One region of the Psychromicrobium ferritrahens genome, then DNA from elsewhere that is predicted to be linked to it. Evidence: predicted binding sites of a transcription regulator. Region 1 holds the regulator's gene; the other holds the start of a gene.

What was found. Region 1 encodes LexA, which represses DNA repair genes until DNA is damaged. Its sites were predicted from a motif close to TCGAACANNTGTTCGA; they were not measured.
Region 2: ruvA (Holliday junction branch migration protein RuvA) is a predicted target of LexA. The motif match lies at 5,679-5,694, and genes of this name have one in related genera.

The regions. Positions count from the first base shown of each region.
Region 1 covers NZ_JBDLLW010000004.1:125,039-132,852, reverse strand. The annotation lists gene hisH (imidazole glycerol phosphate synthase subunit HisH) at 1-458, opposite strand, end outside; gene hisB (imidazoleglycerol-phosphate dehydratase HisB) at 455-1,072, opposite strand; gene ABDK06_RS14285 (histidinol-phosphate transaminase) at 1,165-2,325, opposite strand; gene ABDK06_RS14280 (LysM peptidoglycan-binding domain-containing protein) at 2,533-2,889, opposite strand; gene lexA (transcriptional repressor LexA) at 3,294-3,968, shown strand; gene ABDK06_RS14270 (ATP-dependent DNA helicase) at 4,106-6,160, opposite strand; gene hflX (GTPase HflX) at 6,153-7,676, opposite strand.
Region 2 covers NZ_JBDLLW010000001.1:71,116-78,929, forward strand. The annotation lists gene ABDK06_RS00325 (M3 family metallopeptidase) at 1-193, opposite strand, end outside; gene ABDK06_RS00330 (YegP family protein) at 336-521, shown strand; gene asnB (asparagine synthase (glutamine-hydrolyzing)) at 642-3,308, opposite strand; gene pdxT (pyridoxal 5'-phosphate synthase glutaminase subunit PdxT) at 3,488-4,135, shown strand; gene ABDK06_RS00345 (YebC/PmpR family DNA-binding transcriptional regulator) at 4,151-4,909, shown strand; gene ruvC (crossover junction endodeoxyribonuclease RuvC) at 4,956-5,540, shown strand; gene ruvA (Holliday junction branch migration protein RuvA) at 5,721-6,383, shown strand; gene ruvB (Holliday junction branch migration DNA helicase RuvB) at 6,376-7,506, shown strand; gene yajC (preprotein translocase subunit YajC) at 7,630-7,814, shown strand, end outside.

The DNA.
Region 1 (7,814 bases):
CAGGCCTGCACGGCGTAGGAGTGCACGAAGTAGAAGCGTTCACCGGCCACCCCGTCGAAGAGCACGCTTTCGGCCGGTGCTTCAACAGTGTTCCAGCCCATATGCGGAAGCACCTCGGCAGGAAGTTGCTCAACGGTTCCAGGCCACTCCCCCATGCCCTGGGTACGTTTGCCGTGCTCAACACCGGCGTCGAAGAGGATCTGCAGGCCCACGCAGATCGCCAGCACGGGCCGACCTCCGGCCACCCGGCGACCGATCATCCGCAGCGCATCGACCTGCCGGAGTTCGTTCATCACGGTCTCGTAAGCGCCGACGCCGGGAACCACCAGACCGTCGGCTTCCAGGACATCGGCGGCCTTGGCACTCAAGGTGACCTCAGCTCCTGCCCGCTCTAAAGCACGCACCGCGGAACGCACATTCCCGGAGCCGTAATCCAGGACGGTAACAGTAGGTTTCACAACGATCCTTTAGTGGACGGCACGCCTTCCACCCTGGGATCGCTCTCCACAGCGGAACGCAGGGCACGGGCGAAAGCTTTGAACTGCGCTTCGACGATATGGTGCGGATCTCGGCCCGCGAGCACCCGCATGTGCAGACAGATCTGAGCGTGCAGAGTGATCGCTTCGAAAACGTGCCTGGTCAATGAACCGGTGAAGTGTCCGCCGATCAGGTGATACTCCTGCCCCGCAGGCTCTCCGCCGTGCACCAGATAGGGACGCCCGGAAACATCGACCACGGCGTGGGCCAGAGCTTCATCGAGGGGCACTGTGGCCTCACCGAAGCGCCGGATTCCGGCTTTGTTCCCCAGGGCGGTGCGCAACACTTCACCGAGCGTGATGGCGACATCCTCTACCGTGTGGTGCACGTCGATCTGGGTGTCCCCGCTGGCTTTGACGGTCAGGTCGATCAGCGAATGCTTCGACAGCGCGGTGAGCATATGGTCATAGAAGGGCACGGTGGTATCGATCTGGGAGACCCCGGTACCATCGAGATTTAGTTCGACCAGTACGGACGACTCAGAGGTTTTCCGCTCCAGTCGTGCGGTGCGCCCGGTAAGGGGGGTGCTGCTCATCAAAATCCTTCGATCTGGTTCCGGTGAAACGATGCTGTTCCCAGTTTAGGGAGTTTTTCCAGTCTAGAGAGTCCGGCCCGGCTGGTGTGAGTTCAGAACTGTTCATGACCGAGCAACCTGGCTAGGTTCTCTAAGAAGGCCGTGGTTTCAGCTTCGGTACCAGCGGTCACTCGCAGGCTTCCCGGAATGCCGACATCTCGGATCAGCACTCCGGCGTCCAACAATCCCTGCCAAATCACGGTGGGCTCGGCAAGCCCACCGAAGAAGACGAAATTGGCGTCCGAAGGGGCCGGTTGCAAGCCGAGTTGCCGCAGCCCCTCGACAATGCGATCTCGCTGCACTTTGATATCTTCGACATTCGCTTGCAAGGAGACGGAATGCTCCAAAGCGGCGACAGCGGTCGCCTGGGTCAGCGCCGAAAGATGATAGGGCAAGCGAACCAGGCGAAGGGCATCGGTCACCTCAGGTGCCGCAGCGAGATAACCCAATCTGGCTCCGGCTAGCGCGAAGGCCTTGCTCATGGTGCGAGAGACGATGAGACGGTCCCGACCCGGCAATAACGTCAGAGCACTGGGAGTCCCCGGATGCGCGAATTCAGCATAGGCCTCATCAACAATCACTATGCTCTGCGCTGCTTCGCTGGCGTCATAGACAGCCCGCACCACCTCAAGATCCAAAGCAGTACCCGTAGGGTTGTTCGGTGAGCAGAGGATCACCAGTTGAGGGGCGGCTTCCGTCACCTGTTGAGCAGCCGAATCGGCGCTGAGCGAAAAATCAGCGGACCGACGCCCGCTAAGGTACTCAGTATTCGTACCGCTCGCGAGCAGCGGGTACATCGAGTACGTCGGGGGAAAGCTCAGCAGGGCCCTGCCTGGCCCGCCAAAAGCTTGCAGAATCTGTTGCAAAACTTCATTCGAGCCATTGGCAGCCCAGATATTCTCCGCGTTCAACCCATGACCTAGATAACTGGCCAGGGCTTCACGCAAAGCGGTGAATTCGCGATCCGGGTAACGGTTGAGGCCACTCAACGCCTCTTCGACCGCGCTGATAATCGCCTGACGGGCATCTGCGGGCACGCCGTGGGTATTTTCGTTGACGTTCAGCAGAACCGGAGCGTCTAACTGAGGAGCACCGTAAGGCTCTAGGCCCCGCAGGTTATCCCGCAAGGGGAGCTTATTGAGCCGCTTGAGGCGTTCGGCGTGGCTGGATTCAAGAACTTCAGTTCCAAGGGCTGAAGAGGCGGGGCTTACCAACCGGAAGGGTTCTGATCCTGGTTCTTGATTCACCCTACCGAGTTTAAGCCCTTGAGTTCCGGGAGGGGTGCTCGAGTCATTGGATGACGCAGCAGGGTCTTCGAAAAAGCGCTCGATCAACGCTTTCCATGGTCACCAGCGAGATGGATGATCCAATGAGTGTTCAAGAACAAGACGCTTCAGCACAGTATTTCTAGCGCCTTATTTCTAGCGAGTGGGAACGAAGATCTGCTGGCCGGGCAGTAAGACCGAACTGTCCAGATTATTCAATTCCACGATCTCAGCGACGACTTCACGGGGGTCCCGGTCGGCAGCATTCGCGGCAGCAATCGACCAGATGGAGTCCCCGGCCTGCACGGTCACCTGAGCGGTGCCGGTACCGACGCTCCCCACCCCGGCGTGTGCCGAGGTGGTAGCAAAACCCAGCAGCACGAGAGCTGCCACGGCCAAGAGCATGAGCGGCAAGCCGAACAGCAGGAAACGACCACGGCGAGTGAGCTTGAGCCGTGAAGGATTAGCCTCCTGAGCAGTGGCCCTGCCGGAGTTGAAGGTGATTGCTGACATTGCACTGCTAGCTACGATTCCGCTGGACATTGCCTTGCCTTTCCTCTCGTTGTTTCGAAGACTTTCTATTTTCTCCGCGACATGGAGTTCTAATAGAACATGTTTTCGAATCTGCTGCTTTATTTTTAGCACGAATGATCGATACTTGCAAAGACTCGCTAGAACATATGTTTGAAATCCGCTCCGGATTCGCCTAGCCTTGAGCCAGATTCAAGAGTTACTTCACATCCGGTGCCGTTCATGGAAACAGTCCATCATCGAGCACCGACAGTATTGCCGGGACCTTATCTGGCAAGCGGATGGCAGGGCTGAAAGGACGATTTACCATGGCAGAGCAGAAGCCGCAGACAGCGGAGCAGCCAGAGAACGGGGTCGTACGACGAAGCGGCTTGAAGGGCCTGTCCATGCGGCAGAAGAAGATCCTGGAGTGCATTCAGCGCTCCATTACGAGCAATGGTTACCCGCCGTCAATGCGCGAGATCGGCGATGTAGTCGGTCTGGCCAGTCTCTCCAGCGTGACCCACCAGCTCTCCCAGCTGGAAAAACAGGGCTACCTACGGCGTGATCCCAAACGACCGCGGGCGATGGAAGTGCTGATCCCGCTCACCCTGGGCGAAGGCGATCCAGATATTGAAGGCGTCTCGGATGCCGCCAAACTCCGCAGCGCCAGCGGTCTCAATGTCGCTCAGCTCGCCAGCGCGCAGGACACCGCAATGGTCCCCCTGGTCGGGCGGATCGCCGCCGGTGGACCGATCCTGGCCGACCAAGTGGTGGAAGACGTGATGCCACTGCCTCGCCAGCTGGTGGGGCACGGCGAATTGTTCATGCTGAAAGTCGCCGGTGATTCAATGATCGATGCCGCGATCTGCGATGGCGACTGGGTCGTGGTGCGGCGTCAGAACGACGCCGTCAACGGAGACATCGTGGCCGCCCTGCTCGACGACGAAGCAACCGTGAAGACCTTCCGGCAGCGTGATGGTCACACCTGGCTGCTGCCACAGAACACCCAGTACGAGCCGATCCTGGGCGATCATGCCACTGTGATGGGCAAAGTGGTCACCGTGCTGCGCGCGCTTTAGCTCCAGTCTTCACTTCGGTTCGCAACGAAAATTCCCAGGAGGGAAAAATCCTCTGCACTGGACCCCACTGAATCCAGGTTTCAATAGGTCAAACTAATCCCTGCCCACCGAACCTTCGGTTCAGTGGGCTGCAATAGTCACTTGGCAGAGCTAACTTCTGAAAGCCTCTGCAACGCACCCAAGGCGATATTCCGATCCGTAGTGGCCCAGAACGGTGGCAATGCCGCCCGCAAGAAACCACCGTATCTCGCGGTCGCCAAACGGGAATCCAGTACCGCGACCACTCCCCTGTCCTGCGAAGAACGGATCAGCCGACCGGCCCCTTGCGCCAATCTGATCGCAGCGTGAGTAGCGGAAACACTCATGAATCCATTGCCCCCGGCCTGCGCCACCGCCCTGGTGCGCGCCGTCATCAGCGGATCATCGGGGCGTGGAAAGGGAATCCGATCGATGGTCACCAGACGGCATGAGGCTCCCTGCACATCGACTCCTTGCCACAGCGACATAGTGCCGAAAAGACACGTGTCGGGCTCGGCCTCGAATTGTTTGATCAGCGCAGCCATCGACGATTCCCCCTGGCACAGAATGCTGACCCCCACTCGCGAGCGTAGTTCATCGGCCGCATCTTCAGCCGCCCGGCGCGAGGAGAAGAGGCACAGCGCACCGCCCCCGGAAGCTTTAATGAGCTCCTCGAGTTCTTTCAGCTGTTCCGGAGAATTGCCCCGGCCGGGTTTCTCCAAATGAGCCGCCACATAGAGCATGCCCTGCTTGGTGTAGTCGAAGGGGCTGCCCACGTCAGCACCGCTCCAGCTCGGTGCACCGGCTCCCAGCAGGCCCAGCCCAGCCGCCGTCGGCTCGAAAGCCGAGCCGATCGCGAGCGTCGCAGAAGTCAGGATTGCGGTGTGCTCGGCGAAGAGCCCATCCCGCAGTTTCATCGCCACGCTCAAGGGTGCGATGTTCAAGGTTCCGGGAACCGTGGGATCCGCTGCAGCATAACCCTTCTTCGGGTCGAACACTCCCTGCCGGGAGAGCCAGACCACTTCGCCGGAATCCGCCGCGGTGAGCAGCCGTTCGGAGAGCTCCAGGATGATCGAGAGCCGCGAGCGCGCCATCTGACGACCGCCATCAGCCACCTGAGAGGAATCCCCCTTGGAGTCCGAGAGTGCGGTACGCGCAGCTTCACGCACCATCGATACCGCTTCGAGCTGCTGTGGACTGAGCCCTTCCGGCAGCCAGCCTTCCGTGACGTTCTCCAGGACGGCGTCCAAGGCGGTCGCGGCGGCATTGAGATCATCGACACTGATTGCGGTGTGCTTCCGTGCCGCACTGGCGGCTATATTGACCATCGCTGCCGAAAGCTGACCGGTCACCGCACCGGTCACCCGGTCAACCAGCTCGTGCGCTTCGTCGACCACCACCACATCGTAGTCGGGCAGCACCGCGAGTCCCTCAAAGGCAGTGATCGCCAGCATCGCGTGGTTGGTGACCACGACGTCGGCCTGGTTGCCGCGCGCCCGCGCCAGCTCGCTGAAGCACTCCCCGGCCATCGGGCACTTCTGAGTGCCCAGGCACTCCACCGAGGTGACCGAGACCTGTCGCCAAGCACGGTCGGTGACACCGGGAGTGAGTTCGTCCCGATCTCCGGTTTCAGTGTCCTCAGCCCACTCTCGGAGCCGCACCACTTCACGGCCCAGGGCGGTGGTTGGACCGCTGCCCGGCAGGTGCACGACCGCCGTGTCTTCACCCAAAGCGAACAGCTGGCCGTCCTCCGGTTCATCGGTGGGGAATCCGCCGGAGACCTTGTGCTTGCAGAGGTAGTTGCTCCGGCCTTTGACCAGCGCGACGTCGATCTTCCTGCCCACTTCAGGCTCGATGGCAGCCAGCAGCCGCGGCAGATCCCGGCCGACGATCTGAGCCTGCAAGGCCAGGGTTGCGGTGGCCACCAGGGAAGGACGATCGCTTTCCAGCGCGTGCACAATGAGTGGAATCAGATAGGCGAGAGATTTACCAGTGCCGGTACCCGCCTGGACCAGCAGGTGGTCGCCCGATTCGATCGAGCGAACCACCTGCCGGACCATCTCATGCTGCCCGGGACGCTGCTGACCGCCCATTGCGGCCACTGCGGCGTCCAGTAACTTGAGCGCTAGAGCTTCCTTCGTGGCGGTGGATTCCGCCTCAACGGCTTCAGCCATTCGGCCTGGAGCCCTGGTTCTTGAAAGGCGCCAGTTCAGCGGCCAGGCCTTCGCGGACCTTGACCTTGAGCCAGGTGCCGTCCTGGCCGTGCTGCTGTTCCAGGATGTCGGCGTCGGACTGGTGCAATTTATTCACCAGATCTCCCCGGTCATAAGGAATCAGAAGCTCCAGCTCAACGCTGGGACGTGGAATCGAGTTGCTGATCTGTTGCAGCAGCTCGTCCATCCCTTCGCCGGTTCGTGCGGAGACCACTACCGAACGCGGCTCGCGCAGACGCAGCCGTTCAACCACCTCGGGATCAGCGGCGTCAGCTTTGTTGAGCACGATGATCTCGGGTACTTTCCGAGCGTCGACCTCTGAGAAAACTTCCCGGACGGCGGTGATCTGGCCTTCCGGGTCCGGATGCGAGACGTCCACCACGTGCAGAATCAGATCGGCGTCCGCGACCTCTTCCAAAGTGGAGCGGAAGGCTTCCACCAGCTGGGTGGGCAAAGATCTGACAAAGCCGACAGTGTCCGCAAGGGTGAAGCCGATGCCATCCGGGGTGCTGGCTTTACGCACCGTAGGGTCGAGGGTGGCAAACAACGCGTTCTCCACCAACACCCCGGCGTGGGTGAGCCGGTTCAGGATCGAAGATTTCCCAGCGTTGGTGTATCCGGCGATCGCCACCGAAGGGATCTCGGTACGACGGCGGTTAGCCCGTTTGGTCTCTCGAGCGGGCTTCATCGCCGCGATCTCGCGACGCAGCTTGGCCATCCGGGTGCGGATTCGGCGCCGATCCAGTTCGATCTTCGTCTCACCGGGGCCGCGCGAACCCATTCCAGCGCCCGCGCCGCCCACCTGTCCACCGGCCTGCCGGGACATCGATTCGCCCCAGCCGCGCAGCCTGGGCAGCAGGTATTCCAGCTGAGCCAGTTCAACCTGGGCCTTGCCTTCTCTGGACTTCGCATGCTGCGCGAAGATATCGAGGATCAGTGCGGTGCGATCAATGACCTTGACCTTGACGATGTCTTCCAGTCCGCGGCGCTGAGAAGGCGCCAATTCTGCGTCCACCACCACGGTGTCCGCTCCGGTGGCTGCCACCACGTCCTTCAATTCGAGAGCCTTGCCCGAACCGAGGAAAGTCCCAGGATCGGGTTTGGTTCGGCGTTGTACCAAACCGTCGAGCACCTCTGAACCGGCGGTCTCGGCCAGCGCGGCGAGTTCCCTCAAGGAGTTCTCGGCATCGGCTAAGGTCCCTTCGCTCCACAACCCGGCGAGCACCACGCGCTCCAGTCGGAGCTGCCGGTATTCGACTTCGGTGACGTCGTCGAGTTCAGTGGAGAGCCCTGCGACTCTTCGCAGTGCACGACGGTCCTGCAAGTCCTCCTGGTCGCCGTCATAGTCACCGTGTTCGCGGGAAAGCGAACTGAGGGCTTGAGCACGACCGTTGAGCACGTCGTGCTCAGCGGAGGCTGCCGCGACGTCTTTGGCCAGGATCCGATCGATCACTGCCTGAATCTCGGCCGGGGACATATCGGTGCCGCCCTGAGAGTCAGAAGTGGGCTGCTGATCGGCGTTGTGCTGCGTGGTCATATTCTCCTTTGTGGGACTGAGGTTTCTATCGTAGTCCGGGGTGCTGACAACCCCGTGGTGCGTGCTGGTGTTTCCCGC
Region 2 (7,814 bases), on a different contig from region 1:
CGGTATTGCTGAAATCCGCGGGCACAGGACTATCGCGAATCGCGGCTACTTCGGCGAGGTGCTCAGCGAAGGCCTGTTCAAAGGCCGGCAGGTAGTGCTCTGCACGGATGTCGTTGAAAACCGGCAGGCGATAGGGGAGTGGGCTCTGCGTGAGCAGCGGGTTTTCTGAGAGTTCCTCGGTGTTGATGGACATGAACCGACTCTTCCATGCCGGGCAGGGCGAAACAACTTTGACTCAGTGTTTCTGAAGGTCTTCTCATCTGTCCTCAGGTGAGTAACACTGAACACGTCAGAAATGAATGCGAGGCTGAAGCCCCGCTGATAGAGAGGTTGCTATGGCAGGCAAATTTGAGCTCTACGAAGACAAATCAGGCGGATTCCGGTTCCGGCTCAAGGCCGGAAATGGCGAGGTCATCGCTACCTCTCAGGGCTATAAGAGCAAAAGCAGCGCCCTCAACGGCATCGAATCCGTGCGCAAGAACGCGGACGCTCCCGTCGTTGAAGTTGAGAAGCCCGAATAATTCTTGAACGACGACGGCGGTCCGGAGGCAATGCTGCTTCCGGGCCGCCGTCGTACTTTCCTGGGGGCCACGCGTCCGGGGGCCCCGGCGCGAAGTATGAGCGTGGGGAGGACGTGGGGACTAGGCCTGCCGGAAGACCAACGACATCGGTGTGGTCTCCGTGGTCTGACCCTGCGGGTTGTCCTTGAAGATTCCCTCCAGAACCTCTTTGCTCAACTCCGTGTCGTGGCCCAGCGCGACCACGCCGAGGTCATTGGCATCCATGATCGCGGTGCCAGCGAAGTTCTTCGCCAGCTCTTCCGGCAGCATGGCTCGCACTTTGGCACTGAGCCGGCGGGCGACGCCGTCCGGATCCTTCGGAGCGTACTTCACCGAATGCGTCGAGGTGCCCACTTGGTAGCCCGCTGCGCCATCGATCGCATTGATATTGTGGCCGACGACTTCGTAGAACACGCCAGATTTGCCCTGTAGCTTGCCGATCACGCTACGCGCGGAAGCGTAAGCGATTCGGGGCAAGCCGACTTCATCAATGGCCAGTTGCATGGACCAGGGGCTGGCCAGGCCGATTCCGCCTGGATTCCTGGTCACAAAGCGAGAGAAAAGCCTTGCCGCATTGCTCACCTTGATGTCCCAGACCGGGATGGAGCGGCCCTGGGTCATCGCCACGATCTTCTCCGAGATGAACAGATACCAGGGGGTGTCGGCAGTGGCCTTCTGGTGCTCGGCGCCGGCCTGCGGCAGGCCATCGACAAATCGCTTGACGTAGCTGAGCAGTGCGGGATCGAGGTCGGTTTCCTTGTAGAAGACCTCGGTGCGCAGTGGGTAGCGACGGTAGGTCACCCCGTCCGCCGGAACCGTGATGTCCAACTGCTTATCGGCGTTCGGAATGTAGTCGCTCTTGCCTTCGATTCCCGCCTTGACCTCGGGCTCGTCGAAGAACTCACGCAGCCACAATTCGGTGTTGAGCAGCCGCCAGAAAACCATGGTGTTAGCGGCCGACTTGCCGCTGAGGTACTCCTCGAAGGCGTAGATCACGGCGTCCTGATCCCAGTACGACCGGGCTTCGAAGGAGGAGGAGAGGAAGATCTCGTAGAGCTTCTCCTTCATCGAGACGAACCACTCAGCTTCTGGAGTGGTGAAGCCAATCTTGTTCCGCCGGTTGCTGATCATCGACGGCAAAAGCCCGCGTGTGGCGTCACGCAGAATCCGCTTGTTCCAGCCGCCCTTGATGATCGACTCATCGCTCAGGCTGAACAGGTACTTCACCACCTCCTTGTCCAGGAACGGCACCCGGCCTTCCAGGGAGAAGCGCATGGTGTTTTTGTCCTCGTAGCGCAGCACCGAGGGCAGCGACTTGTGGAACAAATCGTCGATCAAGCGCAGTTTCAGATTGTCCGGCACGTTGCTGAAGCGCTCGTTCTTGTACTTCGAGGTGAAGGACTTCTGTAGCAGGCTGGAGATGCTCAGTGACTTCTTGGCGCTGAGTTTTCCGAAGATCTGGAAACGGGCCAGCCGGAACAGGATGTCCGTGCTGGAGAGCATCTCCTTGGCCAGTTTGGTGTACTGGCCGTTCTTCTTTAGCTGGCGTAGATAGGCGAAGTAATAGGGGATGTAGCCGGCCATCATTTCATCCGCGCCCTGCCCATCCAGCAGCACCGTGACGTGCTTGGAGGCCTCGCGCATCACTTGGTACTGGGCATAGGGGCCGGAAGAGATGATCGGCTCCTCCTGAGTGCGTACGAAGTCGAGCAGATCGGCTTCGAATTCGGCGGGCTTGGGCAGGATCTTATGGCTGGTGACCTTGCCCTGGCAGAGCTCCAAGACGGCGTCGGCGTACTTTTCCTCGTCGTTGATCGAGTTCGGGAAGACTGCGGAGAAGGTCTGCTGTGAGCCGCCGAGGGAGTCGGTGGCGGCGGCCTGCTCTTGCATCAGCTTATTGATGGTGACCACTACGGCAGAGGAATCCAGCCCTCCGGAGAGTGCGGTGCCCACGGGCACTTCGGATTGCAGCCGGAGCCGCACGCCCTCGGTGAACCGCTGACGGTACTCCTCGATCACCTCTTGCGAATATGGGGTGCCAATTTTAGCGAGTTCTTTCAGCTCTTCCGGGAACCGGGTGTACATGCTGATCTCGTGCTGTCCGGTCGTGGTGTCCAGCACCAGCTTCTCGCCGGGCATCAGCTTGTCGATACCCTCGAAGAAGGTCTCGGCCTCTTCGTCGTGGATTCTGAATTGCAGATAGCGGTACAGGATTCGCTCGTTGACTTGTCTTTCGAGCTTGCCCGAGGCGAGCAGCGGTTTGATCTCCGAGCCGAAGAGCAGGGCGGGGGATTCTTGGGTGCCGGCTTTCGCGAAGTACAACGGCTTAATGCCGAAGTGGTCTCGGGCCAGCACGAGCTGATTGTTCTTCGTGTCGTGGATAGCCAGGCCGAACATGCCGTTGAAGCGATCGAAGGCTTCAACGCCCCACTCCTCATAGGACTGCAAGACGACTTCGGTATCCGAGTTGGTGACGAAAGTGCGGCCGAGAGCTTCCAGCTCGGCGCGCAAATCCAGGTAGTTGTACGTTTCGCCGTTGTAGACCAGGACGGTCTTGCCGTCCTGGCTGATCATCGGCTCTTGGCCGTGTGCGACGTCGATGATCGCCAGCCTGCGATGCGCGAAACCGATCTTGTCCTGGGTGTAGAAGCCCTCGCCATCGGGACCGCGATGAGCAATCGTATCGCTCATCACCTTGAGCATTGCCTCGTCCGCACTGTAGCCGTAATACCCGGCGATTCCGCACATAACCTCTACCTCACTGAAAGAAAGACCAACCTCAATCGTACTGGCTGGGCGCGGTGGTTCCGAGGCGGCCAGGCCGCGAGGCTCAAGATTGCCTCGCTTAAGTTCGTTCGGAGGGCGGTTCCGAAGGGCATTTTGCTGAGCCGGTCAAACCGCCTCTACGGCGTCGATATGATGAAACGGTGAATTCGAGCAATCAGCGTGTCGGCGTCCTGGCTCTTCAAGGGGACGTTCGGGAGCATGCGCGCGCGGTCGAGGCCTGTGGAGCCGTGGCCGTCCCGGTGCGGCGCGCCGAGGAACTGACCGGTGTGGCCGGGCTGATTCTGCCCGGTGGCGAGTCCACCACCATGGACAAGCTGATCCGGGCATTCGGGCTGGCTGAGACCCTGAGGGAGTTCATCGCGGGCGGGCATCCGGTCTATGGTTCCTGCGCGGGGATGATTCTGCTGGCCGATCGGATCACTGATCCGGCGATTGATCTGAAGGGACAGCCGCAGCAGACCCTTGGCGGGCTGGATATCACTGTGCGGCGCAATGCCTTCGGCCGGCAGCGGGAGTCCTTTGAAACCGATCTGGAATTCACCGATCTGACGGACGCCGAGCGCCCGGTGCACGCGGTCTTCATCCGCGCGCCATGGGTGGAAGAGCTCGGTGCGGGAGTGCAGAGCCTCGCCGCGGTTAGAATCGATGGAGCGGAACGTGCTGTTGCGGTACGCTCGGGGAATTTGTTGGCCACTTCTTTCCACCCGGAAGTCACTGGCCACGGCGAATCACCCGGTGAACTGCGGGTGCACGAATTATTTATCCGAATGATGAAGCAAGAAGCGTAAGAGGGAAGAGCGAGTATGTCCGGTCACTCCAAGTGGGCCACTACCAAGCACAAAAAGGCTGTTATCGACGCCCGGCGCGCCAAGTCGTTCGCCAAGTTGATCAAGAACATCGAGGTTGCCGCCAGAGTCGGCGGCCCAGATATGGCTGGCAACCCGGCCTTGGAACTGGCGGTCACCAAGGCGAAGAAGACTTCGGTGCCCAATGACAACATCGATCGGGCGATTAAGCGTGGCTCCGGTCAGCTCGGTGAAGCCGTTGACTATCAGACCATCATGTACGAGGGTTACGGCCCCCAGGGCACCGCGATCTTGATCGAGTGCTTGACCGACAATAAGAACCGGGCTGCCTCGGAGGTCCGCTTGGTGGTGGGGAGAAACGGTGGCAACATGGCCGACCCGGGTTCGGTGGCCTATATGTTCACTCGGAAGGGCATCGTCTCGCTGCCGAAGAACGACCTGACCGAGGACGATCTGCTGATGGCGGTGCTTGAGGCGGGCGCGGAGGAAGTCAAGGACGATGGCGAGAACTTCGAGGTCATCTCAGAACCGCAGGACCTCCCCGCGATTCGCGCCGCGCTGACCGAGGCGGGCATCGAATACGAGAACGACGAAGCCGGCTTCGTGCCGTCCATGCAGGTGGAACTCGACGTCGAGAACGCGAAGAAATTTGTCCGGCTCTATGATGCCTTAGAAGACTTGGACGACGTGCAGAACATTTACTCCAACGCCGATATGAGCGCCGAAGTGATGGCTCAATTGGAAGAAGAGGCCTGATTCCTGCTTTGAACAGGCTTAGTTCCAGGCTGAGAGGATCCGTGCCCTGCGTGTTCTAGGAGTCGACCCCGGGCTGACCCGCTGCGGTCTGGGAGTGGTCGATATCGCCGCCAATCGCACCGCGAGCATGGTGGCGGTCGACGTCGTCGGCAGCTCGGCGAGCATGGAACTGCCGCAACGGCTTCTGGTGATCTCCGAAGCGATTGAACAGTGGCTCGAACGTTACCAGCCCGATGTGCTCGCGGTGGAGCGGGTTTTCTCGCAGACCAATGTCTCCACCGTGATGGGGGTGGCGCAGGTCTCCGGCATCGTGATGGCGGCCGCGGCACGGCGCGGCGTCTCGGTGGCGATGCACACGCCCAGTGAGGTGAAGGCCGCTGTAACGGGTAATGGCCGGGCCGATAAGACAGCGGTGACCAAGATGGTGACCAAGATTCTCCGGCTCGAGCAGGAACCCAAACCTGCGGATGCGGCCGATGCGCTGGCTCTGGCCATCACGCACGCCTGGCGGTCCGGGCCGAACAGCTCAGCGGATGCCCCCGGTCAGCTCACTGCGGCGCGGAAGCTCTGGCTGGAAGCCGAGGCCAAGGCCCGGAAGAACGCAGAAAAAGCCAAACAGCAGTGGCGCTGAGTACTCAACCGAGTAACGCTATGCCACCTAGAGCAGGTTTCGGCCTCTGATAGCGGCGTTATCTGTCACAAGCTTGGATTGGAATCGGGCTTTGGGGCGTGGCGCGTGGTTCAGACCGGGCCCGAGGCACTAATCTATTCGTAGATATGTTCGGATAATTTCTCTGAAGGCGACGTGTAGATGATCAGTTTTCTCCGAGGCACTGTGGCTCAGCTGAGTCTTTCCAGCGCGGTGATTGATATCAACGGCGTGGGAATGCTGGTGCAGGCCACCCCTAAGACTCTGGGCGGGCTGAGGCTGGGTCAAGAAGCCACCCTGATGACCTCGATGATCGTGCGCGAGGACTCTATGACGCTCTACGGTTTCGGGAGCGCGGATGAACGCGAAGTTTTCGACATTATGCTCACGGTCAGCGGAATCGGTCCCCGACTCGCGCTTGCGGTGCTCGCGGTGCTCGAGCCGGAAGCCATCCGGGTTGCGGCGTCGAGCGGTGACAGCAAGACCTTCACCACGGTTCCCGGCGTCGGGCCGAAAGTCGCTGGACGCATAGTTCTGGAACTGGCTACCAAGCTGATTCCGCACGGCAACGTGGTGGAAGTGTCCGGTTCCGGGTCCTCCTCGGCCTGGAAACCTCAGGTGGTTGAGGCGATGACCAGTCTGGGCTGGAGCGAGAAAGATGCGTTGAAGAGCATTGAGCAAGCCCTTGAGGGCGAACCCGCACTCAGCGCTGAAGGAAATGTTGCCGCAATCCTTCGAGCCACTCTCCGGTGGTTGGGGCAGGACGGCGCGCGTCGTAGCGCTCGCACGACCACCGGTGCTGGAAATCGAGGGCTGAATGGCTGAGGAAGATCTTTCCGCCGGAAGCAGGCCGGAGCCGGGGAGAACCTTGATTTCCGCCGATGGGGAACCCGATGAGCGGGTGATCGAAGCCGCGCTACGGCCGAAGAACCTGGATGACTTCGTCGGGCAGAAGCGGGTGCGCAAACAGCTCTCACTCGTTCTGGAGGCTTCACGGATGCGGGCCAGCAGCGCCGATCATGTGCTGCTCTCCGGGCCTCCCGGGCTGGGCAAGACCACGCTGGCGATGATCATCGCCGCCGAGATGAACGCCCCGCTGCGAATCAGTTCGGGGCCGGCGATTCAGCACGCCGGGGACCTCGCCGCGATCCTTTCCTCGCTGACCGAGGGGGAGGTGCTTTTCCTCGACGAAATCCACCGGATGTCCCGGCCCGCCGAGGAAATGCTCTATATGGCGATGGAGGACTTCCGGGTTGACATCGTGGTGGGCAAAGGGGCCGGCGCCACCGCCATCCCCTTGGAACTGCCACCTTTCACCCTGGTCGGAGCGACCACCAGGGCGGGCTTGTTGCCCGGGCCATTGCGGGATCGCTTCGGATTCACCGGCCACCTCGAGTTTTATTCGGTGGAGGAACTGGAACTGGTGCTCCGGCGTTCCGCCGGGTTGCTCGACCTGAAGCTCTCCAGCGCAGGATTCGCCGAAATAGCAGGTCGTTCGAGAGGCACTCCACGCATCGCCAATCGGCTGCTGCGCCGGGTGCGCGACTGGGCTCTGGTGCATGGTCTGGAGAGGATCGAGGCTTCAAGTGCCTCAGCCGCTCTTGAGATGTATGAGATCGACGCGAAGGGACTCGACCGCCTGGACCGTTCGGTGCTCCAGGCGCTGATCGGTAAGTTCAACGGCGGTCCGGTGGGGCTCTCGACCTTGGCGATCGCGGTTGGGGAGGAGATGGAGACCGTTGAGACCGTGGCCGAGCCTTTCCTCGTGCGAGAAGGGTTGTTGGGCCGTACCCCGCGAGGCCGCATCGCGATGCCCGCAGCCTGGTTGCACCTCGGATTGCCGCTGCCGGAAGGAATGGTTTCCACCGAGATGCCCGCTCTTTTCGATAGTCTTGAGCTCGCTGACGAGGTCGAGAATGACGGCGGAGATGGTGTAGGAAGATGGTGAATTGGCCATTGTTTACGGTGGATCCACAGAAATCCGTGAAAAACTACTCTAGACTGGTATGACGCTCCGCACATTTGCAAGGTGAGTGTGCGTTCCCGATAGTTCTTAGAATGGATTTTTGCTGTGGATATTACGATGGTGCTGCTTTTCGCCGTCTTTGCTATTTTCATCGGTTTTACCTTCTGGCGGCAGCGCAAGCAGCAGAAGGCTCAGCAGGAGCAGCAGGCTCAGCTGGGCCCGGGCATCGACGTGATGACCAGCTTCGGCCTTTTCGGTACGGTGCAGTCAGTGGATGAAGCGGACAACAA